2 regions of the Stenotrophomonas sp. YJH_SMC_25 genome follow, and region 1 is predicted to be linked to the other one. Evidence: riboswitches for the same ligand, from Rfam matches in the RefSeq annotation. Region 1 holds a riboswitch; the other holds the start of a gene.
What was found. Region 1 has a riboswitch for glycine ahead of AC5P7E_RS05445 (trimeric intracellular cation channel family protein). Riboswitches for the same ligand answer to the same signal wherever they lie in the genome.
Positions count from the first base shown of each region.

Region 2: it holds a riboswitch for glycine, as region 1 does, so the genes downstream of both, gcvP (aminomethyl-transferring glycine dehydrogenase) here and AC5P7E_RS05445 (trimeric intracellular cation channel family protein) in region 1, are expected to answer to the same signal.

Region 1 is NZ_JCAFSV010000003.1:136,136-151,751, reverse strand. It holds gene AC5P7E_RS05470 (NAD(P)/FAD-dependent oxidoreductase) at 1-535, shown strand, start outside; gene AC5P7E_RS05465 (hypothetical protein) at 627-1,082, opposite strand; gene AC5P7E_RS05460 (nuclear transport factor 2 family protein) at 1,088-1,519, opposite strand; gene AC5P7E_RS05455 (hypothetical protein) at 1,588-2,004, opposite strand; gene AC5P7E_RS05450 (GIY-YIG nuclease family protein) at 2,152-2,427, opposite strand; glycine riboswitch at 2,468-2,557, shown strand; glycine riboswitch at 2,571-2,676, shown strand; gene AC5P7E_RS05445 (trimeric intracellular cation channel family protein) at 2,759-3,376, shown strand; gene AC5P7E_RS05440 (3-deoxy-7-phosphoheptulonate synthase) at 3,545-4,618, opposite strand; gene AC5P7E_RS05435 (hypothetical protein) at 4,914-5,171, opposite strand; gene AC5P7E_RS05430 (DUF6616 family protein) at 5,283-5,621, opposite strand; gene AC5P7E_RS05425 (DNA alkylation repair protein) at 5,669-6,409, opposite strand; gene AC5P7E_RS05420 (MarR family winged helix-turn-helix transcriptional regulator) at 6,406-6,906, opposite strand; gene AC5P7E_RS05415 (sensor histidine kinase) at 6,979-8,277, opposite strand; gene AC5P7E_RS05410 (response regulator) at 8,310-9,017, opposite strand; gene AC5P7E_RS05405 (pepsin/retropepsin-like aspartic protease family protein) at 9,124-10,053, shown strand; gene AC5P7E_RS05400 (serine hydrolase domain-containing protein) at 10,121-11,284, shown strand; gene AC5P7E_RS05395 (DUF6445 family protein) at 11,328-11,939, opposite strand; gene groL (chaperonin GroEL) at 12,074-13,723, opposite strand; gene AC5P7E_RS05385 (co-chaperone GroES) at 13,805-14,092, opposite strand; gene AC5P7E_RS05380 (endonuclease) at 14,405-15,616, shown strand, end outside.
Region 2 is NZ_JCAFSV010000001.1:564,901-580,516, forward strand. It holds gene AC5P7E_RS02675 (siderophore-interacting protein) at 1-469, opposite strand, end outside; gene AC5P7E_RS02680 (multidrug effflux MFS transporter) at 610-1,836, opposite strand; glycine riboswitch at 2,136-2,238, shown strand; gene gcvP (aminomethyl-transferring glycine dehydrogenase) at 2,301-5,168, shown strand; gene AC5P7E_RS02690 (VOC family protein) at 5,262-5,672, opposite strand; gene AC5P7E_RS02695 (amino acid permease) at 5,776-7,143, opposite strand; gene AC5P7E_RS02700 (helix-turn-helix transcriptional regulator) at 7,226-7,948, opposite strand; gene AC5P7E_RS02705 (catalase) at 8,063-10,153, shown strand; gene AC5P7E_RS02710 (hypothetical protein) at 10,176-10,667, shown strand; gene AC5P7E_RS02715 (alpha/beta fold hydrolase) at 10,677-11,417, opposite strand; gene AC5P7E_RS02720 (hypothetical protein) at 11,558-12,097, shown strand; gene AC5P7E_RS02725 (hypothetical protein) at 12,112-12,402, shown strand; gene AC5P7E_RS02730 (methyl-accepting chemotaxis protein) at 12,493-14,619, opposite strand; gene AC5P7E_RS02735 (L,D-transpeptidase family protein) at 14,852-15,616, shown strand, end outside.

The DNA.
Region 1 (15,616 bases):
TGACCAGTTCGTACCGGCCCGCACCGTGGTCTGGGCCGCCGGCGTGGCCGCTTCACCGCTGGCGCGCACGCTGGACGTGCCGCTGGACCGCGCCGGCCGCGTGCCGGTGCAACCGGACCTGACCCTGCCCGATCACCCGGAGCTGTTCGTGGCCGGTGACCTGGCCGCACTGAGCCAGGCCGACGGCAAGCCGGTACCCGGCGTGGCACCCGCTGCCAAGCAGATGGGCAAATACGTGGCCGAGGTGATCCGCGCACGCCTGCACGGCAAGCCCGAGCCCGGCCCGTTCAAGTACGCCGACTACGGCAACCTGGCCACCATCGGTCGCATGGCCGCGATCGTGCACCTGGGGCGGCTGCAGCTGTCGGGCGTGCTGGCCTGGTGGTTCTGGCTGGCCGCGCACGTGTTCTTCCTGATCGGCTTCCGCAACCGCATCGTGGTGCTGCTGAACTGGGCCGTGGCGTACTGGAGCTACCAGCGCAGCGCACGCATCATCTTCGGCGATGACCAGGAAGACCGGCGACCGAGGCGGTAGTGCCCGCCGCTGGCCGGCTGCCACGCGGTCCGATCCCTTTCCGCAGGAAAGGGCTCTGACTCCGTCAACATCATCCATGCATGGCGTGGATCTACCGCTTCATCGGGCCGCCGGGCGCCCGCCGTTTCGACCATGCGCGGCAGAAGTCCTCCTTCCTTGCGGTGTCGGCAATCTGCGCGGCACTCCAGTTGCGGGTAATCCAGATCGTCAGTGCCGTGCTGCTCAGATGCCAGCGCAGCATGTCGTGCCGTGGCTGTCGCCAAAGATGGCGGCGGGCAATCCAGAACGCCTCCCGTTCCACCTCTGGCACCTTCTTCTTCATCGCGTCGTCGTCGAAGAACTGCGCGGCGAAACTCCAGGGATTCATCGGCTGAAATCCTGTTCGCGGTTCACTGCTGCACGCAGCCACACCACTGGGCACACGGTCTGCTGGCTTCGGCCAACCGCCCACCAGGGCAAGCCCGAGCAGGTACAGCAGGCCAGGCAGCAGTGCGATGCCGGCGGCCAGTACGACGACGGAGACCCATGCCTTACCGGCGGCACGCATCGTGCTCACTTCGCCTTCGGTTTCGGGTACCACAACGCGTTGACGATGACCCAGCGCTGGTCAAAGCGCCCCATGTGGAAGTAATCGACGAACCACGGCGTTTCCAATCGCACCGAGGCGGCATTGCCGGTCACGTCCAGCACCGTGCAGCGGCGGTCCCATTGATCCTTCGGGGTTTTCAGCGCGCCCTGCTTCGTCAGCGCGACCAGTTCTTCCTTCGACATGCGGCGCAGGCCCAGCCGCTCGTCGGGCGTATCGCCGAGGACCGCGCGCTTGGCCAGGTCCGGGTGCAGGGAGCGGGCGACGCGCTGCGGGTCGGCCTCCAGCTGGCCGTCGACGTAGTCATGGCAGGTGGCTTCGATGGCCGCGAGGGTGGCCGGGTCGGCAGCGGGACTGGTTGACGCGGAGAGAGCGAACAACAGGGCGACGGTGGACATCCGGGTCTCCAGCGCTGAGGGCTGGGCGATCATGGCATATGCAAGCCGCATCCACGCATGGCGTGGATCTACGGCATCAGGCCCATTTCGTCGGTGCCCAGCTGCATGTACATGAACGCAGCGGCTTCTTCAGACATGGGCTGCCCCTGCGGGAAGCTGTCCAACCAGGCGGTGATGCGCGCATGGCGCCCCGCCAGCGCATCCATCAATGCCTGCTTTTCCGCGTCAGTGGCGCGCTCCCGCATTTCATTGCGAAGCACGTCATCGCCGATCCCCCACTTTTCCGCGAACGGGATCAGATCGACCAGATCGGGAGGGACCCGGTCACGACGCAGGTGGATCAGTTCGGGTGTCCTCGGGCCATACGCAGCCAGCTCAGCAGCGGTGCCGATCTGCCCATGCTGCAGTGGCGGTGGCGACGGTGCTTGGGTGCAGGCCAGAAGGGCCGCGCAGGCAGTCAACAGCAGTATCCCGCAGTTCTTCATCGGACGGATCCATGTGTCGATGGGTGTGGCGATCATGGCATGACTGGAAGCGCCCATCCACGCATGGCGTGGATCTACTGTAGAGCCGGGTCCATGCTCGGCTTCACCATCAGGCAGCAGCAACAACAGCCGAGCGTGGGCTCGGCTTTACAGAAGCGCAGGATCCGGCGCCTGCAGCCAGGCCAGCTTGCGTTCGCGCGGCTGCTGCTTGAGCTGCCATTCGGCCCGCGAGGCGGCGGCCCGGTCCGGGTACTCGCGCACGGCCAGCACCCGCAGCGGCGGCCGGGCCCGGGTGTAGCGCGCGCCCTTGCCAGCCTGATGGGTGGCGAAACGCGCGTCCACGTCGGTGCTGATGCCGGCGTAATAGCTGCCATCGCGACATTCGAGCAGGTACAGGAACCACGGGCGGAGGGACGGGGCCATGCCCGGATTATGCCGTGCTGCACTGCAGCGGATATACTGGCGCCCGAATGCAGGAGAGAGGCGCCGCGCTGGCGCCCGCCGAAGGCGCAGGCTCCCATGATCGCTCAGGCCGGTGGGCTGGAATCCCACCAACCATGCATTCGACTCGCCGAGCTGGAGAGAGGTCACCGGGCATGCCCGGGACGATCCGCCGAAGGGGCACGCGGCCCATGCCGCTGAACTCTCAGGCAAAAGGACAGCGGGAGCGGCACCGGTCATCGTCATCCCGTCATTGCGCAGGCAGTGGCGGTAGTCGCGCATGGCCGGCCCCACCGCGCCCGGAGCCTGCCCAATGCTGCTGTCCATCATCTACCTGATCGCCATTTCCGCCGAAGCCATGACCGGCGCGCTGTCCGCCGGCCGCCGCCGCATGGACCTGTTCGGCGTGGTCATGATCGCCTGCGTCACCGCCCTCGGTGGTGGTTCACTGCGCGACATCCTGCTCGGTCACTACCCGCTGGGCTGGGTGAAGCATCCCGAGTACCTGGGCTTCACCGTGTGCGCGGCGCTGATCGCCACCTGGGTGGCGCGCTGGATGCACCACTTCCGCCGCACCTTCCTGGTGCTCGATGGCCTGGGCCTGATCGCCTTCACCCTGATCGGCTGCTCGATCGCGCGCGAAGCCGGCCATGCGATGCCGATCGTGCTGATCGCCGGCATGCTGACCGGCGCGTTCGGCGGCGTGCTGCGCGACATCCTCTGCAACGAGGTGCCGCTGATCTTCCAGAAGGAGCTGTACGCGATCATCGCGCTGCTGACCGGCGCGGCCTACCTGTTGCTGCTGCACTGGGGCGTGGCCGACGCCACCGCGATCCTGTGCTGCCTCGGCGGCGGCTTCGCGCTGCGCCTGCTGGCGATCCACTACCGCTGGGAAATGCCGAAGTTCGTGTACCACGACGAAGTGCATTGAGGTTCGCGCGGCGGAATCCGCACCACCCCGGCGATGTACCTGGCGCTGTCGCTCATGCGCAGCGCCAGGCGCATCGCCGGTGCAGATGGGCCGGTCTCCAACTCCGACCGGCCCTGATCGCGGCCGCACCCCCGCAGGCGCTGGCCGCCATCCACACACGTGCCGCACTCAAGCGGCTTCGGACACCTTCACTTCGCGACGGGCGCGCACGGCCGCGGCCAGTCGCTCCAGCACCGTCACGGTGGTGTCCCAGTCGATGCAGCCATCGGTGATGCTCTGCCCGTAGACCAGCGGTTGGCCTTCCACCAGTTCCTGGCGACCACCGACCAGATGGCTCTCGATCATCACACCGACGATGCGCTGTTCACCGTCTTCCAACTGAACGGCGATGTCCTCGATCACCTTCGGCTGGTTGTCCGGGTTCTTCAGGCTGTTGGCATGGCTGGCGTCGATCATCAGGCGCGTCGGCAGCTTGGCCTTGGCCAGCGCCTGGCAGGCCTCGGCGACACTGCCTGCATCGTAGTTCGGCTGCTTGCCGCCGCGCAGGATCACATGGCAGTCCGGGTTGCCGGTGGTCGACACGATGGCGGTGCCACCCTGCTTGGTGACCGACAGGAAGTGATGCGGATTGGACGCCGCACCCACCGCGTCAGCGGCGATCTTCACGTTGCCATCGGTGCCGTTCTTGAAGCCGACCGGGCACGACAGCCCCGAGGCCAGTTCGCGGTGCACCTGGCTTTCGGTGGTGCGCGCACCAATGGCGCCCCAGGCCACCAGATCGGCGATGTATTGCGGCGAGATCACGTCGAGGAACTCGACGCCGGCCGGCAGGCCGAGCTTGTTGATGTCGCGCAGCAAGCCACGGGCGATGCGCAGGCCCTTGTCGATCCTGAAGCTGCCGTCCAGGTCCGGATCGTTGATCAGGCCCTTCCAGCCCACCGTGGTGCGCGGCTTCTCGAAGTACACGCGCATCACGATTTCAAGTTCCCCGGCCAGCGCGTCACGCAGCGGCTTCAGGCGCTGGGCGTACTCGATGGCGGCCTTCGGGTCGTGGATCGAGCATGGGCCAACCACCACTGCCAGGCGGTCGTCACGGCCATGCAGGATCTGGTGCAGGGCCGCGCGCGAGGCGCTGACGGTGTCGGAGGCTTCATCGTCACACGGCAGCATCGCCAGCAGCTGGGCAGGCGGTGTCAGCGGTTCGATGGTGCGGATACGCAGGTCGTCGGTGTGCGGGGGCATTGGGGGAGGTCTCCGGAACGTTGGGGGTCCCCAGCGTGGCAGCATGAAAAAAGCCGCCAGGTTCGCTGGCGGCTTTCGGGAATGCGTCTGAAGCTTTCTTCAGGGTGAGCGCAGTCCTTCCTCCGCCAGTGGCTTCGGAAAGTAATACCAGTAAAAGCGGGTGGCGGCTGCATTCATGGGTTGTATTGATAGCACAGCTTTTGCGCAGTGCAAAATGTTTCATCCGCAACTGGGGACGCGGTTCAGCGAGATGCGCGCCGGCCCTGCCCACGCGGCGGCAACCACGCAACGTCGCTCATTTGCCATGCACTTCCACGTCCAGCAGCAGGCCCTCATGGATGTCGGCCCAGCGTTCCAGCACGCGATCCAGTTCCTGCCGGGCCTCGTCCAGCTGCTCGGGGTTGAGCAGGGAACGCGCGGTGTAAAGATCGGAAACCAAGCGCCGCAGGGCCGATTCCTGGATGGCCACCGACGGCCCCTCCAGCCCCGGCAACTGCAACGCCGGGCTGTCGCCAAGAGGGCCGAACAGCGTGACCTGGAGCGTGCTCTGCATGATCGACTTTCCTGCGGATGGGCATGGGCAATGTCCTGTTTACCGCGTCTGGGTGACAGGCGCATGTGCCACCCATGCCCAGCACGGAATCTGCCGGCGTCTGCCGCGCCGCTACAAGGCGGCCAGGTCGGCAAGGTGCTGGGCCATGCTGTCCATCGCGCCTACCGCCTGGGTGGTGGTGAAGTACTCATGCCAGCCGGTAGCGGCAATGCCGGCCATCAACGCATCGACCTCCTCGCGACTTGCGCAGCGCCAGACCGCATAGAACTGCTCATCGCTGCCGTGCGGTACGCCCGAGGCAATGCGGCCCATCGCCAGCGGCGTGATGCGGACCGGATCGAACTGCTGCATGCCGGCGCCGATACGGGCGAAGAAGGCGTTCCGCTGCTCGGGCGGAAGTGTGGTCCAGGCAGGGGTGGCGGTGTAGAGCTCGATGAGGGTGTGCGACATGGTGGTTCTTCCTTGAGGGTTCGGGGGTTGCCGGCCAGCGGCCGGCACTACCGGAGCGAGCGCAGCGCGCGTTTGCGGATGTAGGCGTTGGCGTCGCTGTGGCGCTCATGCTGCCAACGCGTACACAGCTGGCGCAGCCACTGCGGCTGAGTCTTGCCGGCATCGTTGAGCCAGTTTCCGACCGAATCCTGCACATAGCGTTCCGGATCGTCGGCCAGTGCTTCCAGCAGCGCGGATGCATGTTCCGGGCGCTGCTTGAACAGTGCGATATGCGTGGCCCAGACACCGCGCGGACGCAGTGCTTCGCAGGCGAAGCGGCGCAGGTACGGCGATGTTTCCTGTGACCACGGTTGCAGGTGCTCCAGCGCCTGCAGTGGTGCGGCAACGATGTCCGTGCGTAGTGCCAGCCACGCCCATTCGCGCACACCGAAATGGGGGTCATCGGCCAGTGTGCGCATCTGCTGCAGTTTCCCTGCCAGCGTTGCGCGGGCATCGCTGCCGATCAGGTAGCAGGCCCAGCCACGCACGGTATCGGAGCTGTGATGCTGCCAAAGCGCAGGCGCCCCCTGCCCCGCCTCACGCAGCAGTTGCGCAGCCAGGGCCATGCGCAGCGTGATGCCCTTGCCTGAGGCGTCCCGCATGCGTTGCTGCGCCTCCGGTGCAAGCGCAGGCGCCACCACCTGCAGCAGCGCGGCAAAATCCACTGCCAGGCATTCTGCCAGATGGGTGGCGGGGACGCGGCCGGTGTTGAGTGCTTGCCGGCGTTCCGCAGGAATGGCCGTGCTCATGCTGCGGATTCCCGCCCGGCGTCCGTGTGCTGCCAGACCTTGTGCAGCAGCTGTGACAGCTGCTGCTGTTCATCAGCATCCAGGCCGTTGAACAGCCCACCGATCCATTGCGTGTGCTGCTCGAACAGCGATTCGGCCAAACGCTTTCCCGGTGCGGTCAGCACGATCTGCAGGCGGCGGCCATCCCCGTCATCGTTGCGACGCTGCAGCAGGCCTTCGCGCTGCAGGCCATCGAGCAGGCCGCTGATGGTGGCGCGGGTCACGCCGGCGCGCTCGGCCAGCACATGCGGCGGCAGTGCGCCACCGGCCCCGTGCAACAGGAACAGCACGATGAAGCGACCCTCGCTGAGCCCATGCGGTGCCAGCCGCGCGGCGCAGTCGCGATCGATCGACGAGGACAGCGAGAGCAGCTGGAAACACAGGCGCAGCGGCGCGATGTTGGCGTGACCGCGTCGCTGCGCTTCCTCGATCAGGGCATGGTGCTTGGCTTCGATCATCTCACGCACGTGATATGGTTAGGCGCCTAATCATACAGCAAAACAGCCGCTGCCTGTAAACCACAGCCGATATCAGGTGAACTTTCCCAGCAGCAGGCACGCAATCAGCCCGCCGCCCTCCCGGTGCAGCAGCTGCAGTTCGCCCGCGTGCCGCCTCGCCACATTGGCGGCCACTGCCAGCCCAAGTCCCGCTCCACCGGTGGTGCGACTACGAGAACGCTCGCTGCGCTGGAACGGTTGCAGCAGGCGTACTCGGTCGCCCTCGGCGATACCTGGGCCCCGATCCATCACCTCCAGCTGGACCCCTCGCTCAACCACGGCAAGCCGCAGTTCCATCGCCCCGGCATAGCGATCGGCATTGTCGATAAGGTTGTCGAACGCGCGCCGAAGCAGCAGCGCGTCGCCGTGCCAGGGCAGACTGTCCGGCCCCTGGATGGAGATCTCGACACCGCGCAGCAACGCTGCCTGCACGCACTCCTCCAGCAGCGCGGCCAGATCCAGCGGGCGCATCTGCAACGGCTGCAATTCGCCGCGTGCGTAATCGAGCACCTGCTCGATCATCGTGTCCATGCGCTCGATGTCCGCCACCATCCGGGCCGCCTGTGGTGTGGGCGCGAACTCGGCGCGCAGTCGCAGGCCGGTCAATGGTGTGCGCAGGTCGTGCGCCACTGCAGCCAGCATATGGGTCATGTCCTGGGCCTGCGCACGCAGGCGCTCTCGACCGGTGCCGATCGCGGCGGCCAGCATCTGTACCTCGCGCGGGCCATCATCCGGCAGGGGCGTGTCGGCTTGCAGGTCCACACGTGCACTGGCATCGGCCAAGCGTCGTAGTGGACGCCCCAGCCGGATCGATGCCCACGCCGCCAGCGGCGCCAGCAACACGGCACCGCCCAGCAGCGCCAGTATCACCTGTCGCCGCCAAGCTGCCAGATCACTGTGATCGCTGCCGACCACCTGCCATCGGCCATCGGCCTGGCGCACGCCCAGTTCAAACGGCGGCCATTGCATCGCGGTCAGCAGCGCGGCCTGCGCCTTCAGTACACCGACCCGCGCCGTGCCGTCGAGCACAGCGCCGCCTTCGATGACCTGCACATCAGGCGCCTTGCCCTGTCCGCTCCAGACCAGGCGCACCTCCTTCGCCGGCAAACCCAGCTGCAGCGCCGCCAACTGGGTGAGCCAGTCACTGGCACTGCCCTGTGGTGGCGCATCCTGCGTCGCCAGATGCAGGCCCAGTGGTGCCGCGGCCTGCTCCCCCCGCAGCACCTGCACGGCCTGGTCCAACCGCATCGGTGGCGGCGCGGGCCGAGGCATCCAGCCAACCACGGCCACGCTGACCAGTGTCGCCAGCAGCAGGCTGGCCAGGGCCAGCATCGTGATCCAACGCGCGGTCGGCCACCGGCTGTTCACAGCACCTGTACCTCGGCGTGGAAGCGATAGCCTTCGCCACGCGATGTCTGCACCAGGGCTTCCGCACCGGGTGAGGCCTGCCCGAGCTTGCGGCGCAGGCGGCTGATCGCCAGGTCGATCGCGCGGTCGACGCTGTCACTCGGTTCGCCACGGCTCAGCTGCAGCAGCTGCTCGCGCCCCAGCACCCGCCCGGGGCGTTCGGCCAGCGCCAGCAACAGGCTGAATTCACCACGGCTGAGCACCAGCTCGTTCCCATCCGGCGCCAGCAGGCGACGTTGTTCCGGCAGCAACCGCCAACCAGAAAAGCGCAGTTCACTGGCTACCTGCGCGCGCAGCTTGTCCTGCCGGCGCAGCAGCGCGCGTACCCGCGCCAGCAGCTCGCGCGGATCGAACGGCTTGGCCAGATAGTCGTCCGCGCCCATCTCCAGGCCGATCACCCTGTCCGGTGCGCTGCCCATCGCCGACAGCATCAGGATCGGAATGGCCCGTGCCTGCAGCCGGCGGCAGACCGACAGGCCATCCTCACCGGGCATCATCCAGTCGAGGATGATCACGTCCGGGCGATCGACCTGCAGCAGCACGTCCAGCGCCGTCGCGTCCGCTGCCACCCGTACCTGGTAGCCATGCAGCAACAGGCAATCGGCGATGGCATCACGGATGCTGGCGTCGTCATCGACAACGATGACACGGGCGGGAGTCGTCATGCAGGCAGTATCAGGCAGGTCTGTATCAGGACGGTATCAACGCCGATGTTCCCGCGATACGCCGCTGCGCGCCAATGGTCACCCATGATCACTGCGGAGACCTGCCTTGCGCCTCATCCCATTCGTCCTGCTTGCTGCCCCGCTGGCTGCGCTGGCGTCCGATTCCCCCGAACACATCCTGCCGATGTGGATGCAGGGCGGTCATCCGGCCGTGGCCGTGTCGCTGGACGGGCGTGCCGAACCGCTGCGCTTCGTGGTCGACAGCGCGGCAGGCGCCACGCTGGTCGATGACCGCGTCGTGCGGCGCTACGGTCTGGGAGATGCGGATGCGGAGGTATCACAGGCCCAAGGGGCAAGTGCAGCCTCCGCGCGGCTGCAGCGCATACGCAGAACGTCCTGGCAGCTGGGCAGTTGGCAGCTGCAGGCCCAAGCCATGAAGGTCGATCTGTCGTCGTTGCCGAAGGACGATGATCCGGCCATTGACGGCTTGATCGGCAACGATCTGACCGGACGCTGGGACACCCGTTGGGACTTCGGCCGCAATCAACTGGCGCTGTGGACACCCGGCGGATTGAACCTGGAAGGACCGGGTTGCCAGCCCAATGCGCTGCCCGGACGCACTGACGGCCTGCGCCAGTTCGGCTTCATCATGCTTGCACTGGGCGCGCCCGCGGTGGACGCCATCGCCGTGGTCGACACCGGTGCCGCGCAGACCGTCCTCAACGCCGAAGCAGCCCGCGCACTGGGGCTGCGCACCGACGGCAGCGACGCACGGGTGCGGGTGCGTGAAAAGGGCACCGAAGGCCTGGGCGGCGGAAAGCAGGCAACCTGGCTCTACACCCTGCCCGGCATGACCGGCAACGGCTGGCAGCACCCATCGATGGAGGTCCGCATCAGCGAACTGCCAGTGTTCAAGGCGATCGGCCTGGAGGGCCGGCCGGCGCTGATCCTTGGTGCGGATGCAATGCGCGGCGGCCAGGTGGACATCGGTGCCGGCGCGTCCCGGATCTGCCTGCGCCAGCCGCAGGCCAGCTGACATCCGGCAATGACGCCAGCGGCAGCCTGGCGTAGCATCACCGTGCGCCCCACCAGGAATTCCACGCATGTGCCGTGCTGCCCTGATGTTGCTGACGCTGTTCCCGCTGGCCGTGCTGGCTGCACCTCCCCCGGTACCCTCGCCGGCCCGCATCGATGCCGAAGCGCAGCGGTTGATGCAGGCCGCACAGGCGCGCGGCATGGCACTGGCGGTGATCGACGGCGGCAAGGTGGTGCACGTCGCCGCCTACGGCGAGCGCAATACCGCAGGCGAGCCACTGCGCACCGATACGGTGATGTACGCCGCCTCGCTGACCAAGATGGCATTCGGCCATCTGGTCGCGCAGCTGGCGCAGGACCGCAGGATCGATCTGGATGCCAGCATCGCCACAGCGCTGGACAAGCCGTTGCCGGACTATCCGCCCGAAACGAAGAAGTACGCCGACTACCGCGTGCTGGCCGATGATGCGCGCTGGCGCCAGCTCACCCCACGCCTGCTGCTCAACCACGCCAGTGGCTTTGCCAACTTCGGGTTTCTTGAACCGGACGGCCGGCTGAAGTTCCACTTCGATCCAGGCAGCCGCTACGGCTATTCCGGCGAAGGGCTGATCCTGCTGCAGTTCGTGATCGAACGCGGACGGCTGGGCGAGGATGTGGGTGCGTTGATGCAGCAGCGGGTATTCGACCGCTTCGGCATGACCCGCACCAGCATGATGTGGCGCGGGGACTTCGCCGCCAACCTGGCCGACGGCTGGACCATGGAGGGCACCGCCGAGCCGCACGATGAGCGCAGCCGCGTGCGCGCGGCCGGTTCGATGGATACCACCATCGCCGACATGGCCCGTTTCGCCGCCGGCTACGTGCGCGGCGATGGGCTGTCAGCGACGATGCGCAAGGAGCTGGTGCGGCCGCAGCTGCCGATCACCACCGCCAGCCAGTTCCCCACCCTGCAGCCGGAGCTGCCGAAGGCGCTGCAGCGCAAGGACCTGGCGGCCGGCCTGGGAGTGGTGACGTTCCGTGGCCCGCAAGGCGCGGGCTTCTACAAGGGCGGCCACGATGATGCGGTCGGTAATACGCTGGTGTGCGTCGAGCAGCAGCAGCGCTGCGTGGTGATCCTGGGCAACGATGTGCGCGCCGAGGCGACCTTCCCGGCGCTGGTGGCCTTCGTGCTCGGCGACATCGGCGTACCGTGGCAGTGGGAGTACGGCGCAGCGAAGGCATTCGTGAAGTAGGCATTCGTGAAGTAGATCCACGCGATGCGTGGATGACCTCCCTTCAACGCGCCTGCTCGAAGAACATCAGGTAGACCAGCCGCCCATTCTCCGGCCGGTCGCCGAAGGCCGGGCCGGCGGTATGCCAGAACCACGGGCGCAGCAGCACCAGGCGGTTGAAGCGCATCGGGATGCGCATGGTCATTTCCCACTGGCTGTCGTCGACGCTGTCGCGCTCGATGATGTCCCGATGCATGTCGCCGCCGTTGGCGTAGCCCAGCGCAGCCAGCTCGTGGGCGTTCAGCGCCATGCGCTCGGTGTTGGTGCGGCGATGGCGGAAGAACTCGGTACCCCCTTCGCAGTGCTCCGGGGCGCTGAGGTAGAGGATGCCGGACCAGTGCGAATGGTCGGTGTGCACCTTGGCGCGACCCACATCGCTGGCCAGGGTCAGCCGGAACTTGCCGTGCGACTGCAACGGATTGACCGGCCGCAGCGGCTCGTTGACCAACCGCGACGCGGCCTCGGACAGGCCGTCCAGCTCCAGCCGTTCGAGCGAATTACGCCCGGGGAATGCCCCCTCCTGCGCCGGATAGGTCAGGCCCAGGCCGGCCTGGCGCAGGCCGTGTGCATCGGCTGGAGAGAGGAAGTCGTCGACGACGATGAACGAGGTAGGCATGGTCTGCGAGCGTAGCGACGCGGCGCCATGGCGGCAACCGGACAACAAAAAAACCCCGCCTCGCGGCGGGGTTTTTCCTTGCATCGGGGAGACGCGCCGACCAGGGCCGGCAACGTCCGACGCGGGCGTGGGCCTTAGAAGTCCATGCCGCCCATGCCACCCATGCCGCCCATGCCACCGGCGCCGCCCATGGCCGGCTCGTCCTTCTTCGGAGCTTCGGCAACCATGGCTTCGGTGGTGATCATCAGGCCAGCGATCGAGGCCGCGTTCTGCAGCGCCGAACGGGTCACCTTGGTCGGGTCCAGGATGCCGAACTGCAGCATGTCGCCGAACTCGCCGGTAGCGGCGTTGTAGCCGAAGCTGCCGGTGCCTTCCTTGACCTTGTTGATGATGACCGACGGCTCGTCACCGGCGTTGGCGACGATCTCGCGCAGCGGGGCTTCCATCGCACGCAGGGCGATCTGGATGCCGTGGTTCTGGTCTTCGTTGGCGCCCTTCAGGCCGGCCAGCGCGGTGATCGCGCGGACCAGGGCAACGCCGCCGCCCGGAACCACGCCTTCTTCAACGGCCGCACGGGTGGCGTGCAGGGCGTCGTCGACGCGATCCTTCTTTTCCTTCATTTCGATTTCGGTCGAGGCGCCGACCTTGATCACGGCAACACCGCCGGCCAGCTTGGCCACGCGTTCCTGCAGCTTCTCGCGGTCGTAATCCGAGGAGGTGTCCTGGATCTGGGTCTTGATCTGCGCCACGCGTGCATCAACGTTGGCCTTGTCGCCGACGCCGTCGATGATGGTGGTGTTCTCCTTGGAGACCTGCACCTTCTTGGCGCGGCCCAGGTCCTTGATGGTGGCCTTCTCCAGCGACAGGCCGACTTCTTCGGAGATCACGGTGCCGCCGGTCAGCACGGCCATGTCTTCCAGCATCGCCTTGCGACGGTCGCCGAAGCCCGGAGCCTTGACGGCCACGACCTTGACGATGCCACGGATGGTGTTGACGACCAGGGTGGCCAGCGCTTCGCCTTCAACTTCCTCGGCCACGATCAGCAGCGGCTTGCCGGCCTTGGCGACGCCTTCCAGCACCGGCAGCAGGTCACGGACGTTGGAGATCTTCTTGTCGTGCAGCAGGATGAACGGGTCATCCAGGTCAGCGGTCTGCGACTGCTGGTTGTTGATGAAGTACGGCGACAGGTAGCCGCGGTCGAACTGCATGCCCTTGACCACGTCCAGCTCGTTGTCCAGGCCCGAGCCTTCTTCAACGGTGATGACGCCTTCCTTGCCGACTTCCTTCATCGCGTCAGCGATGATCTGGCCGATCGACTCGTCCGAGTTGGCCGAGATGGTACCGACCTGGGCGATCGCCTTGTCGTCGGCGGTCGGCTTGGAGATGTTCTTCAGCTCGGCGACGGCGGCCGAAACGGCCTTGTCGATACCGCGCTTGAGGTCCATCGGGTTCATGCCGGCGGCAACGGCCTTGGCGCCTTCGCGGATCAGGGCCTGGGCCAGCACGGTGGCGGTGGTGGTGCCGTCGCCGGCATCGTCGTTGGTGCGCGAAGCAACTTCCTTCACCATCTGCGCGCCCATGTTCTCGAACTTGTCAGCCAGTTCGATTTCCTTGGCGACGGAGACGCCGTCCTTGGTGATGGTCGGGGCGCCGAAGCTCTTTTCCAGCACGACGTTGCGGCCCTTCGGGCCCAGGGTGGCCTTGACGGCATTGGCGAGAACGTTGACGCCGCGCACCATGCGCGAACGGGCGTCTTCACCGAAACGAATATCCTTGGCAGCCATTGCATTTACCTCATTGGTAGCGCCGGACGATGCCCGGCGGCTGGGAGTTTGGGATCAGGTTGAAACAGGTCGCGCCGAGGCTCAGCCGATGACGGCGAGCACGTCGTCTTCGCGCAGGACCTTGTATTCGACGCCTTCGCTCTTGTACGAGCTGCCGGCGTACTGGCCATAGATGACCTTGTCGCCGACCTTCAGCGACGGCGCGCGCACGTTGCCGTTGTCCAGCGGCTTGCCCGGGCCGACGGCCACGACCTCACCCTTGGTGGACTTTTCCTTGGCCGAGTCGGGGATGACGATGCCACCGGCGGAGATTTCGTCGGCTTCGATCGGCTTGACCACAACGCGGTCGTGCAGCGGCTTGATGCTCATAGGAGACCTCTTAAGTGATTGATTGGTCTAAAAAAGTCCGGCGATGTTAGCACTCACCCCAGGCGAGTGCCAGAACCGCACGTGAAGAAACCCGACAACGTCGGGAGCAGGGCAGAGATGGAGCCCCGCCGCCCCCTTTCAAGGGCGGAATGAAAAAAATTTTTCCACCCGCGCGCCTCGGCCAAGGCGTCGGTCCTGGACAATTTCGGTGACAAGCGTCGCACTGTCAGATATCTGACGTTCATTTACGACAAAGTGTCACTGGATCGGCCTTAGGCTCGGTCACGCATTCCCAATCACAAGGAGTAGTCGATGCGATTGCTGTCCCCGCTTGCCGCCGCCTGCCTGCTGGCACTGGCCGCGGCGCCGGCCCAGGCCGAGGTCTTCATCAATGAACTGCACTACGACGACAGCACCGCCGCCGGTGACGTCGGCGAAGCCATCGAAGTGGTCGCTACCGCTGGTGAAGACCTGTCCGGCTACCGCCTCTACCTCTACAACGGCAGCAATCCTTCGGCCGCCACGGTCTACGCCAACAACCCGGTCCCGGCCGGCACCGCCGCCGGTTGCGGCAGCGCCAGCATCGCCGTGGTCAACTACCCGACCAACGGCATCCAGAACGGCCCGAACGACGGCATCGCCTTGGTCGACGCCAGCGGCAAGGTGGTCCAGTTCCTCAGCTACGAGGGCGCCATCACCGCCTCCGGTGGCCCTGCCGCCGGCCTGACCAGCCAGAACATTCCGGTGGCCGAGACCAACAGCACGGCCCCCGGCACCTCGCTGCAGCTGACCGGCAGCGGCAGCCAGTACGCCCACTTCACCTGGGCCGAGTCGGCCAGGCAGACCTTCGGCAGCTGCAACAACGGCCAGACCTTCAGCGGCGGCACCACCCCCGGCCCGAACACGCCGCCGTCGGTGTCCACTACCACCCCGGCGCAGGGCAGCAGCACCTTCCCGGCCGCCGCCGATCTGGAAGTGGTGTTCAGCGAAACCGTGAACCTCGCCAGCGGCGCCTTCGCGCTGAGCTGCGGTACCTCCGGCAGCGTGCCGCTGACCTTCCCGGCCAGCGGGCGCAGCGTGAAGCTGTCCACCAACACCGCGCTGGTGGCCGGTGAAGCCTGCCGCTTCGACATCCGCGCCGCGCGCATCACCGACCTGCAGGGCGCACACCCGGCGGCCGACAGCCGCATCGCCTTCACCGTGGCCAGCACCGGCGGCAATCCGGACCCGGGCAACCCTGGCGTGCCGGCCGGCTACTACTCCAAGGTCAACACCAGCAGCCCGAGCCAGCTGCGCTGCTCGCTGCACGCGACAATCAAGGGCCACACCGCCTACCCGTACAGCGGCTCGGGCACCAGTACCTGGACCATCCTGGAGATCGCAGACGAGGACCCGAACAACCCGAACCGCATCCTCGACGCGTATCGCAACCGCAGCTACGCCAAGGTGACCGATCGCGCCGGCAGCGGCAGTGGCCTGAAGTACAACCGCGAGCACACCTGGCCGAACTCGCTGGGTTTTGCC
Region 2 (15,616 bases), on a different contig from region 1:
CGGTTTCATCGGCCACCAGCAGCACCTGGCCGACACCGGCCGGTGGCTTCCACTCCCAGCCCTCGCTGCTCCCGGCACAGTCGGCGTCCGGGGCCAGCAGCACCACGCGGTCGCCAGGGCGGGCGTGCATGGCCCAGCGCGAGGCGGGGCCGGTTTCGCCATGGATGACGAAATCGACGTCGACCTCGCCCTGCTCGGCGCGCAACTGGCGGATGGTGTAGGTACGCATCGGCGGGCGCTTGTCGTCCGGCAGGGCCCGGTAGCGTGGGTACCAGTCTTCACCGCTGGGGACCTGCGGCACCTCCTGGCCGGGCAAGGGGAAGAACACCTTGATGCGCTGGTCAGGGCCTTCGGTCTTCATCCGCGCCACGTCGGCACCGGTGAACACCATGCGGTCCAGGGAAGGGGAAAGAACGCGGCGCTCCTTCAGCGCCACCTCGAACAGGCGGTAGGTCTGCTGCGCAGCCATGGGGAACCTCATGCAACGACATCGGATTGGCTGGCTGTCGTGCATCCACGCACCGGCTGGCTGGAGTGCCCAGCCTAGTCCGGTCGTTCCTCTTCGCAAGCGTTGCGGGCAAAGCGGCCGGCCCTCCCCCTGCGCGCTGCTCAATGGCCCGTGCAGGCCGCCTGTGCCGCGCGTTCACGCTGGTGTTCCCAGTACCAGAACACGAAGCCGGCGGCGAAGAACGCGGCCTGCCCCAGCGCCAGGTGCAGCGGGCTGGCGCTGAGCAGCGGCGACACCACGCCGGCCACCACCGTGCTGATCATCAGCTGCACGAAGGCCTGCAGCGACGAAGCCAGGCCGCGCTGGTGCGGGTACATGTCCAGCACCGCCAGCGCCAGGATCGGGAAGATCAATGCCATGCCCATGCCGCCCAGGAAGATCGGCAGCACCGCCCACGGCAGCACGAACTGCGGCGACAGCGCCACGTAGCCGACATTCAGCAGCACCGACAGCGCACACAGGCCGAAACCAATGGACACCTGGCGGGTGGGCGTGGTGTGCCCGGCCATGCGCCCGGACAGGAACGAGCCGGTGGTCATGCCGCCGATGGTGGGGATGAACAGCCAGGCAAAACCACCCTCGCCCAGATGCAGGTGCTGCATCACGAACACCGGCGCCGAGGAGATGTACAGGAAAATGCCGCCGAAACCGATGCTGCCGGCCAGCGCCAGGCGCAGGAACCGCGGGTTGAAACCGATGCGCACGTAATCACGCAGCAGCACGCGCGGTGACAACGGCACCCGTGCCTCCACCGGATGGGTTTCCGGCAGGTAGCGTGCAGTGGCCGCCAGCAGGAGCAGCGCAAACACCACCAGGAACCAGAAAATCAGTGGCCAGCCGGCGCCACTGAGCAGGATCCAGCCGCCAATGATCGGTGCGATGGCCGGAGCGATGCCGAACAGCATCGATACCTGGCTCATCAGGCGCTGCGCGTCGTGTCCGTGGTACAGGTCGCGGATCACCGCGCGGCCGACGATCATGCCGACGCCTGCTGACAGGCCCTGCAGCGCACGGAACGCCAGCAGCGTGGTCAGGTCGGTGGACAGCGCGCAGCCGACCGAAGCGCCGACGAACACCACCAGGCCACCGAGGATCACCCGCTTGCGGCCCCAGGCGTCGGACAGCGGGCCGTGCGCAAGGCTCATCAGGCCGTAGAACAGCAGGTACACGCTGATGGTCTGCTGCACCGCCACCTCGTCCACCGCCAGGCGCTGGGCCAGCTGCGGGAACGCCGGGAAGATGGTGTCGATCGAGAACGGACCGAACATGGCCAGGCCGGCGAGTAGCAGGGCCATGCGGCGGGTGGAGGGAGCAACAGCGGCGGTCATGGGAAAGGCGTCCGGCAGGGCCATGCGCGGCACGCACGGCGGGCGCCGGTCCCCTGCAGCAGGGACGGCGCCAGATGAATTCGGGTATCCGCCCATCATAGGTGGGGATTGCGCCTGATGCCATGCATCAGTGCACAAAACGCACGGACGGGCCATCGGCCATTCAGGCGCGGCCTCCAGGACCGAAGGCGGCCGCCGCGCCCGCAACGGGCTATAATCGGCGGGCAACACGGTGGGAGAAGCGGAATACCGCTGCCGAAGGCGCAACGCCCGTAATCGCTCAGGCCCGATACCACCCGTAACACAACTCTGGAGAGACCGGTTCGATCCGGCGCCGAAGGGGCACGAAGCTGCGGTCCGCCGCGCTTTTAAACTCTCAGGCAAAAGGACAGAGGGGCGCCCCGCAGACCGCCGACCGGCGGCTTGTGCCCGTGCGTGTGCCCTTTCCTGACGGATCCTTCGCCATGTCCCAGAACACCCCTTCCCTGCGTGAGCTCGAGCACCACAACGCGTTCGTCGAGCGCCACATCGGCCCCAACGACGCCGAGATCGCGCAGATGCTCGACGTCGTCGGCCACGCGTCGCTGGATGCGATGACCGACGCCATCGTGCCGGCCAAGATCAAGTCGCCGGCACCGCTGGCACTGCCGGAGTCGATGACCGAAGTGCAGGCACTGGCGAAGATCCGTGCGATCGCCGACAAGAACACCGTGCTGCGCAGCTTCATCGGCCAGGGTTACTACGGTACCCACACGCCGAACGTGATCCTGCGCAACATCCTGGAAAACCCGGCGTGGTACACCGCCTACACCCCGTACCAGGCGGAAATCTCGCAGGGCCGCATGGAAGCGCTGATCAACTTCCAGACCCTGTGCGCCGACCTGACCGGCATGGAAATCGCCAACGCCTCGCTGCTGGACGAAGCCACCGCCGCCGCCGAAGCGATGACCCTGGCCAAGCGTTCGGCCAAGTCGAAGTCGGACACCTTCTTCGTGCACGACGCCGTGCACCCGCAGACCCTGGAACTGCTGCGTACCCGCGCCGAGCCCATGGGCATCGTGCTGCGCGTCGGCACCCCGGCCGAAGCACTGGAAGCGGAAGCGTTCGGCCTGCTGCTGCAGTATCCGGACACCTTCGGCCAGGTCGGCGACTACAAGGCGCTGGTCGATGCCGTACACGCACGCGGCGGCCTGGTGGCCGTGGCCACCGACCTGCTGGCCCTGACCCTGCTGGCTGCCCCGGGCGAATGGGGCGCGGACATCGTGGTCGGCAACAGCCAGCGTTTCGGCGTGCCGTTCGGCTTCGGTGGCCCGCACGCCGCCTTCATGGCCTGCCGTGACGCCTACAAGCGCTCGATGCCGGGCCGCCTGATCGGCGTTTCGATCGATGCCCAGGGCAACCCGGCCTACCGCCTGACCCTGCAGACCCGCGAACAGCACATCCGCCGCGAGAAGGCCACCTCCAACATCTGTACCGCACAGGTGCTGCTGGCGGTGATGGCCTCGATGTACGCCGTTTACCACGGCCCGGAAGGCCTGACCCGCATTGCCCGCCGCACGCACCGCCTGGCCTCGATCCTGGCCGCAGCGCTGCGCAATGCCGGCGTGCAGGTCGGTGGCGACTTCTTCGACACCCTGCACGTCACCGGCGTGCATGCCGATGAAATCCATGCCAAGGCACGCGCCGCCGGTTACAACCTGCGCGCGATCGACAGCGACTCGGTCGGCATCAGCCTGGACGAGACCACCACCCGCGCCGACATCGTCGCCGTGGCTGCGGTGTTCGGTGCCTCGCTGGAGGTCGACGCGCTGGATGCCAGCACCGCCGACGCGCTGCCGACCGGCCTGCTGCGCCAGTCCGCGTTCCTGACCCACCCGGTGTTCAACACCCACCACAGCGAGCACGAACTGCTGCGCTACCTGCGTTCGCTGGCCGACAAGGACCTGGCGATGGACCGCACGATGATCCCGCTGGGTTCGTGCACCATGAAGCTCAACGCCACCGCCGAGATGATCCCGGTGACCTGGCCGGAGTTCTCGCAGATCCACCCGCTGGTGCCGGCCGACCAGGCGCTGGGCTACAAGGAACTGATCGACACGCTGGAAGCGATGCTGGTCGAATGCACCGGCTACGACGCGGTCAGCCTGCAGCCGAACTCCGGTGCACAGGGCGAGTACGCCGGCCTGCTGGCGATCCGCGCCTACCACCGCTCGCGCGGCGAAGGCCACCGCGACATCTGCCTGATCCCGGATTCGGCGCACGGCACCAACCCGGCCTCGGCGCAGATGTGCGGCATGAAGGTGGTGGTCACCAAGACCGATGCCAACGGCAATGTCGATGTTGAAGACATCCGCCTCAACGCCGAGAAGTACAGCGACCGCCTGGCCGCGATCATGATGACCTACCCGTCCACGCACGGCGTGTTCGAGGAAGAGGTGGTCGAGATCTGCGAGATCATCCACCAGCACGGCGGCCAGGTGTACACCGACGGCGCCAACATGAACGCCCTGGTCGGCGTGGCCAAGCCCGGCAAGTGGGGTTCGGACGTTTCGCACCTGAACCTGCACAAGACCTTCTGCATCCCGCACGGCGGCGGCGGCCCGGGCGTCGGCCCGTGCGCGGTCAAGGAACACCTGGCCCCGTTCCTGCCGGGCAAGCTGGGTGACAACGGCCCGGTCGGCATGGTCAGCGCCGCCAGCTTCGGCAGCGCCTCGATCCTGCCGATCAGCTGGATGTACATCGCGATGATGGGCCGCGAAGGCCTGCGTAAGGCCACCCAGGTCGCGCAGCTCAACGCCAACTACATCGCCAAGCGCCTGGCCCCGCACTTCAAGACCCTGTACACCGGCCGCAACGGCCTGGTGGCACACGAGTGCATCCTAGACGTACGCCCGCTGGAGAAGACCAGCGGCATCGGCGCCGAGGACGTCGCCAAGCGCCTGATCGACTTCGGCTTCCACGCCCCGACCCTGAGCTTCCCGGTGGCCGGCACGCTGATGGTCGAACCGACCGAGAGCGAATCGCTGCACGAGCTGGACCGCTTCATCGACGCGATGATCCAGATCCGCGAGGAGATCACCGCGATCGAAGACGGCCGTCTGGACCGCGAGGACAACCCGCTGAAGAACGCGCCGCACACCGCCACCGCGGTGACCGCCAGCGAGTGGACCCACGCCTACCCGCGCGAACTGGCTGCCTTCCCGCTGGCCAGCCTGAAGCAGAGCAAGTACTGGCCGCCGGTGGCGCGCGTCGACAACGTGTACGGCGACAAGAACGTGATGTGCGCCTGCATCCCGGTCGATGCCTACAAGGATGATGAAGTCGAGGCTTGATTCCTCGCGGCATCGGTAAAGAGAACGGCCCGCGCAAGCGGGCCGTTTTCATGAGGGCGGGTGGACCAGGGTCCACATCCACGGTAATCCCGATCACGGGTCCGGCATCTGCCCCAGGCTCAACTGCCACGACACGCCGAAGCGATCCTGTACCCAGCCGTAGCGGTTGCTGAAGTCATAGTCGCCCACCGGCATCAGCCAGTGGCCGCCCTCGCCCAGCACGCGCGCGGCGCGCTCGAACTGCTCGGCGCCGGAGCACTCGACGAACAGCGAGATCGACGGGCTGAAGGTGAAATCGTGCACGTCCAGGCTGTCAAAGCACAGGTAGTGGGTGCCACCGAGCAGGAAGATGGCCTGTCGGACCTGCCCGGGCACGCCGGCACCGGCGCCGTCCGGATGGCGCTGCATTGCCAGCAGGCGGAAATCGGCGAAGGCCTCGGCGTACAGGGCCAGGGCGGCCTCGGCCTGGCCGGTAAACATCAGGAAGGGGCGACTGCGCAGCATGCGGTACTCCCGGTCGACGGGCCGATGACGGCCCACACGATCAGGATGGCACGGCGGATGTGCAGCCCCCGTGGTAGTGCCGGCCGCTGGCCGGCAGCTTCAGTCACGCCTCGCGCATGCGCCGCGCGATGGCGCTGCCGGCGGCGATCGTGGCGGTCAGCGCCACCATCGACAGGAACTGCAGGCGGGTGTGCGACTCGCTCAGCAGCAGGCCGAAGATCAGCGCCAGGATCGCCAGCGCGCAGCAGGTCAGCCACGGGAAGCCCGCCATGCGGAACGGCAGCCGGGTACCCAGGCGATCCGCGCGGCGCCGCAACACCAGTTGCGAGACCAGCGACAGCGTCCACACCAGCAGGCAGGTGGAACCGACGATGTTCAGCAGCACCGGCAGCACCCGGTCCGGGAACAGCAGTTCCATCACCGTGGCGGCGAAACCGAACAGCACGCTGGCCAGCACGGCAATCACCGGCACCTGGCGCGGATCGGTCCAGCCCAGCACCGCCGGCGCTTCGCGGCGCTGCGCCAGTGAATACATCATGCGCGAGGCGCCGTAGAGGTTGGCATTGAGTGCCGACAGCAGCGCGATCACCGCGATCAGGGTGATGGCGGTGCCGGCGCCCGGAATACGGGCAATGTCCAGCACGGCGGCGAACGGCGACTTCAACGCTTCGCTGGTCCACGGCACGACGGCGATGATCACGCTCAGCGAGCCGATGTAGAACACCAGGATGCGCCACGCCACGGTGCGGATGGCACGGGCGATGCTGCGCTCCGGATCTTCAGTCTCTGCCGCCGCAACGGCGACGATCTCGGTGCCACCGAAGGCAAAAACGACAACCAGCAGTGCAGCGCCAATACCGGCCAGGCCCTTCGGTGCGAAGCCACCATGCTCGGTGAAGTTGCTCAGGCCCGGCGAGGTCACCTGCGGCAGCCAGCCCATCAGCAGCGCCACGCCGATGGCGATGAAGGCCAGGATCGCCGCCACCTTGAGGATGGCGAACCAGAATTCGAACTCGCCGAAGTTCTTCACCCCGAGCAGGTTGATCGCGGTGAAGAACAGCATGAAGGCCAGCGCCGCCATCGGTACAGGTACTGCTGGCCAGACGGTGGCCAGCAGCCCGGCCGCTCCCACCGCCTCGGCGGCGATCACGATCACCAGCTGCACCCACCACAACCAGCCGACGGTGGCACCGGCGGTGGCGCCCATGGCATCGGCGGCATAGACCGAGAACGCGCCGCTGGTCGGTTTGGCCGCCGCCATTTCGCCCAGAGCGTTCATCACGATGATCACCAGCGCGCCGGCGACCAGATACGACACCAGGACCGCCGGACCGGCCGCCTGCACACCCACGCCCGAGCCGAGGAACAGGCCGGCACCGATGGCGCTGCCCAGGCCCATCATGATCAGCTGGCGGGGCTTGAGCGAATGTCCGAGGCGGGACGGCGAAGCGGTCGGAATCGAGTTGGGCATCGGCAGGGCTGGCGGCGGGCTACAGGGGCGACACCTTACCCTGTCCCATGCCCGCGGGGATAGGCACAGCGCAGCAGGCGGCTCAGGCCAGTGCCGGCTCTCCGACACTGCCACCAATACGGGCGCGGTAGGCACGCGGCGAGAAACCGGTTTCAGCCTTGAACTTGCGGGTAAAGGCGCTCTGGTCGCTGAAACCGCAGGCCTGGCCGATGCTGGCGATGCTCTCGTCACCGTGCAGCAGGTGCATGGCCATCTGGATCCGCAGCCGGGTCAGCACCTGCTGCGGGGTCATCTGGAACACCTTGCGGAAGCTGCGCTCCAGCTTGGACAGCGAGAAGCCGGTGATGTCCAGCAGGGTCTGCATGCGCACGTTTTCGGCGTAGTGCGCGTTGAGGTGGGCCAGCGCCAGCCGCAGCTGCTCGTACTGGGTACCCAGGCTGTCCTTCTGGCCAAGGTCGCGGGAAATGCCGATCAGGCCCTCGATGGCCCCATCGACCACCAGCGGGCGCTTGCAGGTCAGGCACCAGCCCGGTTCGCGGTTGGCGAACAGGTGCAGCTCCATCAGGTTCTCGATCACCTCACCGGCCAGCACGCGGGCGTCCTGGTCCACGTAGTCGGCGCTCAGCCCGGTCGGGTAGATCTCCGCCGCGGTACGCCCGATCACGTCCTTGCGGGCGCGCAGGCCCAGCCGCCGCAGCATGGTCTGGTTGACGTGGGTGTAACGCCCCTGAAGGTCCTTGATGAAGAACAGCACATCCGGGATGGCGTCGAACAGGGCTTCGATGTCGGCGGGCTCGACTCGCATGGAGCAAGCATACCCGAGCCTGCTTTTGCCTGTACGTTCACCTTTGCCGGACCTCGGTTTAACGGGCCCGGTTCCAGTGTCGTGGTTCTCTTTGAGCATCCGGAGCCAACGTCAATGGCCGCCAGCAAGCCGACCGGCAAGCGCGCAACCACCCACGCCGAGAACCACCACCGCGGCAACGGCGATGAACTGCACCAGCAGGCCGGGGGCAGTCATCCGGCGATGACCACCGATCAGGGCATCCCGGTGGCAGACAACCAGAACTCCCTGCGGCAGGGACCTCGGGGGCCTACGCTGCTGGAGGACTTCATCCTGCGCGAGAAGATCACCCACTTCGACCATGAGCGCATTCCCGAGCGCATCGTGCACGCCCGCGGCAGCGCTGCGCATGGCTACTTCGAGTTGACCCGATCACTGAAGGCGCATACCCGCGCGCGCATCCTGACCGAGGTTGGCGTGAAGACACCCGTGTTCACCCGCTTCTCGACCGTGGCCGGTGGCGCAGGTTCGGTGGACACCCCGCGCGACGTGCGCGGCTTCGCGGTGAAGTTCTATACCAGGGAGGGCAACTGGGACCTGGTCGGCAACAACATCCCGGTGTTCTTCATCCAGGACGCCATGAAATTCCCGGACCTGGTGCACGCGGTGAAGATGGAACCGGACCGTGCCTTCCCGCAGGCCGCGTCGGCCCATGACACGTTCTGGGACTTCATTTCGCTGATGCCCGAATCGATGCACATGATCATGTGGGCGATGAGCGACCGCGCCATACCGCGTTCGCTGCGGATGATCGAAGGCTTTGGTGTGCACAGCTTCCGCCTGCTGAACGAGGCCGGCGAGTCAACGTTCGTCAAGTTCCACTGGCGGCCCAAGCTGGGTATCCAGTCCACGGTCTGGGACGAAGCATTGAAACTGCAATCGGCCGACAATGACTTCCATCGCCGCGACCTGTTCGAGGCCATCCAGCGCGGCGACTTCCCGGAATGGGAACTGGCGGTGCAGTTGTTCACCGAAGAAGACGCCGACGCATTCCCGTTCGATCATCTGGACCCGACCAAGATCATTCCCGAATCGCTGGTGCCGTTGCAGGTCATCGGGCGCATGGTGCTGGACCGCTGGCCGGACAACTTCTTCGCCGAGACCGAGCAGGTGGCTTTCTGCCCGGCCAACGTGCCACCGGGCATCGACTTCAGCAACGACCCGCTGCTGCAGGGGCGCCTGTTCTCCTACCTGGACACCCAGCTGCTGCGCCTGGGTGGCCCGAACTTCCACCAGATCCCGGTGAATGCGCCCAAGTGCCCGTTTGCCAATCATCAGCGCGACGGCCACATGCAGATGCAGGTTCCCAAGGGTCGGGTGGCCTACGATCCCAGTTCGCTGCAGGAGGACACCCCGCGCGAGACGCCTGCCGGATTCCGCAGCCATGCCAGCGCCGACGATGGCCGCAAGGGTCGCACCCGCGCGGAGAGTTTGGCCGACCACTACAGCCAGGCCCGCATGTTCTTCCGCAGCCTCGAAAAGCCGGAGCAGGCGCACTTGGCATCGGCGCTGGTGTTCGAGTTGTCCAAGGTGGAAACGCTGAAGGTGCGGGTACGCACCGTCAGCCACCTGCGCAACATCGATGACTCACTGGCGCAGCGCGTGGCCGATGGTCTGGCGTTGCCTGCACTGCCCGACCCGGCGCCGACCGCTACCCCAGTGCGGGACATGCCCCCCGCCCCCGAAGTGCGGGTGATCGGTCGCAACAAACCCACCCTGCAAGGGCGCTGCATCGGCATCCTGTTCGATGAGGGTTCTGATGCCCGGATCATTGCCAGCCTGAGCAAGGCAGCCAGAAAAGCAGGTGCGGATGTGAAGCTGGTCGCCCCCAGAGTGGGTGGCGCCACGCTCAGCGATGGCGCGCTGCAGGCGGCGGATGGGCAACTGGCGGGCACCCCGTCGGCCGTGTTCGATGCAGTAGCCGTGGTGCTCAGCCCGGAAGCGGCGAAGGCCTTGTCGAAAGAGAGTGCAGCCATCGAATTCGTCAGCCAGGCGTGGGCGCACCTGAAGGCCATCGCCAGCGATGCGGGCGGCCAGACGCTACTGAAGGCGGCAAGGGTCGGCAACGACGCCGGCATCGTCGAAGCGGAAGACGCCAAGGCATTCCTGGCGGCGGCCGCCACCCGCCAGTGGGCGCGCGAACCCAAGCTGCGCCTGCTGGCCTGACTACAACAACAGGAGAACTGTCATGCCCCGTGGTGACAAATCCGCATACTCCGATAAACAGAAGCGCCAGGCCGAGCACATCGAGGAAAGCGAGCGCGAGCGCGGTGCCAGCGAAGGCACGGCCGAGCGCATTGCCTGGGCGACCGTGAACAAGCAGGATGGTGGTGGCAAGCGTAGCGGCAGCGCGCGCAAGGGTACGAAGAAGGCGACCAGCAAGAAGGCTGCCAAGAAGGCGCCTGCCAGGAAGTCGGGCACAAAGAAGGCCACGACCAAGACGACGGCGGCGAAGAAGGCACCTGCGAAGAAGACGACAGCCAGGAAGGCGGCGGCAAAGAAGGCACCGGCTCGCAAGACAGCCACAAAGAAAACCGCAAAGAAGACAGCGGCCAAGAAGGCCGGTACAGCCGCCTCGCGCAGTGCTGCAGCGAAGAAGGCGGCGAAGACACGTGCGGCGAAGAAGACCGTGCGCAAGGTGGCGGCGAAGAAGGCCGCGCGTACCCGCGCGCGCGGCTGAGTCCTTCGATCAGGGCGACAGCGTCCTCATCCACGCGGCAACTTCGGCTGCGGCTGCGTCAGCGCGTGCCTGCAGCAGCAGATGCGGCCCTTCCAGCGAAACATGCCGGGCATCCGGCAAAAGGGCCTGCAGTTCTGCCACGCTGGGCGGCCACAGCAGGCGGTCATGGCACGCGTGCAGGCACAGCGTCGGCACGTCGATTGCCGGCAGCAATGCGCGTACGTCGACGCGCAGGGTCGCTGCGGCGCGTTGCCGCAGTGTGGCCGCCGGAATCCGGGCCAGCGCATCGCGCAGCATCGACAGGTGCTCGCGGGTGCGCCACCGCCCCAGCAGAAGGCGCGCCAGCAACGCCACGGGAGGCAGAGGCCAGGCCGGCGTCAGCAGGGCTGCGCTGGCTGCCGGCAATGGCACCGGCCGACACGCAAAGGTCGCGGCAAGCACCAGTCCGCGCAGCCCGGCGGGCTGTCGCGTGGCCAGTTCAACCGCCAACGGGCCCGAGAAGGACTCGGCAAGCAGGATGAAGGGATGGCCGGGCAGCTGCGACCACAGCCGTTGGGCCAGCGTGGCGTGATCCTGCCCTCCCTGCGCAGGCAGCGTAATCGCCTGCGTCGTCAGCCCATGAGCCTGGAGTGCTGACAGAAACGGGATCGACAGCCTGCCGGAGCCATCCAGCCCGGGCAGCATCAGCACGTGCTGCGGCGTGGGTGATGCTGAATCACAGCCCGGCTTTTCCTCGCTCCCGATTCCCATGTCACCTCCTTTGCTGGCAAGCATCGCCCACATCGGCAGGCAGCGGAACCTCCGCTCCGGCTCTCCTGCTGCTTTGCCGGTCAAGGTTGAGCGATACTGCCCGCTCTGCCGCGGGACGCGGCTGCCAAGGAGAGCCTCTGATGCGATGGACCTACGCGCTGGCCATGATGGCCATGATGCTGCCACTGAACAGTTCCGCCAACGATGGCTGGATAAACGGGGCAGGCAAGGCGATGCCGGAGACCGATGCCATGAAATCCAGCGGTGGCTTTGCGGCATCGCTGCTGGTCACCTCCGATGCCGACTGGCAGGCCAAGTGGGAGACCCCGCCAGAGACCACTCCCGGTTTTACCCAGGCCGACGAAGTCCACCCGGGCGGTGAATTGTTCCTGCTGACATTCCTGTCCAACCCGCAACTGGATGAGAACCGCGTACCCAAGGTGCACTGCGATCTGCGCATGCTGCGCCCGGACGGCACTACCAGCATCGACGAACGCGATGTTCCCTGTTTCACCGCTGCCCTGCCCGGCCCGCCAACCCTGTTGTACATGACCAACCTGCACCTGAAGTTCGTGGCCGAGGCCAGTGATCCGAAAGGCACGTGGACTGCGCAGGTGGTGGTCAGGGATCTGCTGCGGAATGTGAGCCTGCCTCTGCAGGCTCACTTCGACGTCCGTTGAACGGAGGCATGCGGATGAAGATGCGGCGATTACTGAGCTGGACCGGTCTTGCGCTTTGCGTGGTCTACCTGCTGTTGACCGCATGGCTGGTTCACGGCGCGCAGTCGGATGCGGACCCGAAGGGGGCCTATATCCTGATGTCGCTCCCCATCACCCTGCAGTCTGCTGCACTCGATGCCATCGGCGCAGGCAGCCTGCTGTACGGCAAACCCTGGTCGACCGCGTATGCAGTACTGGTTCCGCCAACACTGCTGTTGCTGTACGCAGCCGGCTGGCTGATCGAACGCGCCGCGCGCGGCCGCTAGCCAGCGGCACCGACCGGTTGCGTGCATGCGGTGCCCTGCATGCGGGGCATCGCGATGCAGGGGGTCATCCAACATCCAGTCGCAGGTTGCTTACGCCGCCTGCGCAGGCACGATGGGCATGCGCGCGCCCTGCTCCACCTTGAACACCGCCACCGACGTGGTCAGCGCATGCGCCTGTTCTTCAAGCGCGCGGCTCGCCGCAGTGGCTTCTTCCACCAGCGCAGCGTTCTGCTGGGTCACCTGGTCCATCTGCACCACCACCTGGTTGACCTGCTCGATACCGGCGGCCTGTTCCTTGCTGGCCGCTGCGATGTCGCTCATCAGCTGCGTGGTGCGCGAGCTGGCCTGGGCCACGCGGGCGATCGCGGCTTCCGATTCAACGGTCACCGCCAGGCCACTCTTCACCTTGGCAGCGGCGTCTTCGATCAGCTCCTTGATTTCCTTGGCGGCGACACCGGCACGCTGTGCGAGCGTGCGTACCTCGCTGGCGACCACGGCAAAACCACGGCCCTGCTCACCTGCACGCGCGGCTTCGACCGCAGCATTCAGCGCCAGGATGTTGGTCTGGAACGCGATGCCGTCGATCACGGTGGAGATTTCCGAGATGCGTGCCGAGGACTGATCGATCTCACCCATCACCGACGCCATCTGCGCCATCGCCTGCTCGGTTTCGCGTACGGCGGCACCGGCGGCATGCGCTTCACTGTCGGCCTGACGAGCGAGCTCGGCATTCTGGCGCACAGTCGAGGTCAGTTCCTCCATCGATGCGGCGGCTTCTTCCAGGTTGGCGGCCTGCTGCTCGGTGCGGCGCGACAGGTCGTTGTTGCCGGCAGCCAGTTCCTGCGCCGCGTTGTTGATGCTGTCGGCGGCCACCTGGATGCCACGCACGATGCCGGTCAGCTGCGCGGTGGTGGTGTTGGCGTCGTCACGCATGCGGGCGAATACACCGTCGTACTCGCCGTCCATGCGTGCAGTCAGGTCGCCGTGCGAGATCGCACGCAGCACATCGGAGACATCAGCGATGCTGGCCTGCGAACTGGCCATCATGCCGTTGAGGTGCTCGACCATCGCCTTGAACTGGAACTGGAACGCAGCGGCATCGCCACGCATGCTGAAATCACCGGCGCGCGCGGCCCGGGCCAGTGCATCGATCTGCGCGTTGATCGCCATCAGGCTCTGCTTCACTGCGGCCAGAGTACGGGTCAGCGTACCCTTCTCGCCCGGGTAGTCCGGCAGGTCGCGGCTGAGGTCACCGATGGCGTAGCGCTGCATCACTTCGGCCATCAGCAGTTCCACCTGCACGTGCGATTCGACCAGGCTGTTGGTGGCCTGCACCATGCGGCCGAAATCGCCGGGGAAGGCGCTGGCGTCCATGCGGTAGCGGATCGCACCGGCCTCGTGCTGTTCGGCCATCTGCAGCTGCGCGCCGATCGCCGCCTGCACACTCTGGCGCACGCTGGCCATCGCCTCACCCAACTGGGTCAGTTCGTCACGGCCGCCGAGGCGGAACTCCTGGTCCAGCTGGCCCTTGGACAGGCGTTCGGCCAGGTTCACCGCGCGGGCCAACGGGCCGGTCAGGCTGCGGCCGATCATCACCGAGGCACCGATGCCCACCAGCAGCGCGACGCCGCCCAGCACCAGCAACTGCAGCAGGCTACGCTCGCCCAGGCGGATTGCCTCGGCAGCAGCCTCACGGCTTTCCTTCTCCTCGAAGTCCACGCCATCGGACAGCGCCTTGTTCCAGCCGTTGGCGGCTTCCTGCACCGGGCCCAGGGTCAGCGCCACGGCGCCCGGGTAGTCGCCCTGCTCCATCAGTTCGCTGGTCTGCTTGTTGAGCGGACGCGCGATGGCACGCTTGGCGGCGATGGTTTCGGCAATGGCCTTGCCCTCGGCGTCGCTGGGCAGCGCCTGGTAGGCCGTCCAACTGGCCTCATAGCGCTTGACCAGATCGGCGATGCGCTGCTCATCATGGCCACGATCATCGCCCTGGCGGATCAGCATCTCGCGGCGAACGACCATCATCTGGTTGTTGGCATCGAGCATCTGCGAGAGCAGGCGCACTTTGGCCACGCTGACATCGACCACCTGCTGCATCGCGCGCTTCTGCACGACACTGGCGGTGGCGCCGGTGGCCACCACGGCCGCAACCAACAGCAGCAACAGGCCAAAGCCCAGCCCAAGACGCCAGGCAACCCTGACATTCCTCAAGTAGTTCATCGGTACATCCAAAACGGGGGGATGTGGCGTTATCGGCGGCCCGCCAGGCAATCTTGATCGCCAACCGCCAATGGCGTGGGGCACCATTCACCTTGGTGAGCCCTTGGCCGGCGGCACCCTCGCGGGGACGGTGGCGCAACGACCCGACTGCTCATGCAGACGTCAGGTCTCTTTCACGGCGGCTCGGCGCGGCCTGCAGGCAAGGTGGTGGCGTCATCTGCTGGAGTTCCCAATGCCATTACCCGTGTATCGATCCACCCTGCTCGCTCTCTCGCTGCTGGCATCGCCGGCGTTCGCGCAGGCACCGCCGCCTGGTCTGCCCGCCCCCATTGCCGAGAAGGCCGGACCGGACACCGCAGCACGTTCCGCCCTGCATGCCCAGGTGCTGCTGGATCGCGCGAATTTCTCGCCCGGCCAGATCGACGGTGAAGTGGGCAGCAACCAGCGGCGCGCGGTGTCGGGTTTCCAGGCGGCGCACGGCCTGACCGTCACCGGTGAACTGGACGACGCGACCTGGCAGGCCCTGCAGGCTGATACGGTCCCCCCCCTGGCCAGCTACACGCTGACCAGCGAGGATGTCGCCGGGCCGTTCCAGGCGGTGCCGAAGGGCCCCGCCGCACAGGCCAAACTGAAATCGCTGGGCTTCAACAACGTCGAAGAGTCGCTGGGCGAACGCTTCCACGCATCCCCTGAGCTGTTGAAGCTGCTCAATCCGGGCGTGGATCTGAGCAAGGCGGGCAACCGCATCCAGGTGCCCAATATCGCACCATCGCCGCTACCGAAGGCGGCCAAGGTGGTCGTCGACAAGTCCGATTCCAGCCTGCAGCTGCTGGATGCGCAAGGCAAGGTGATCGCTCAGGTGCCGGTTTCCTCCGGCAGCCAGCATGATCCGCTGCCGATCGGCGAATGGAAGATCCTGGGCGTGTATCGCGACCCGCCGTTCCACTACAACCCCAAGCTGTTCTGGGATGCGCGCAAGGGCGAAAAGAAGGCGACA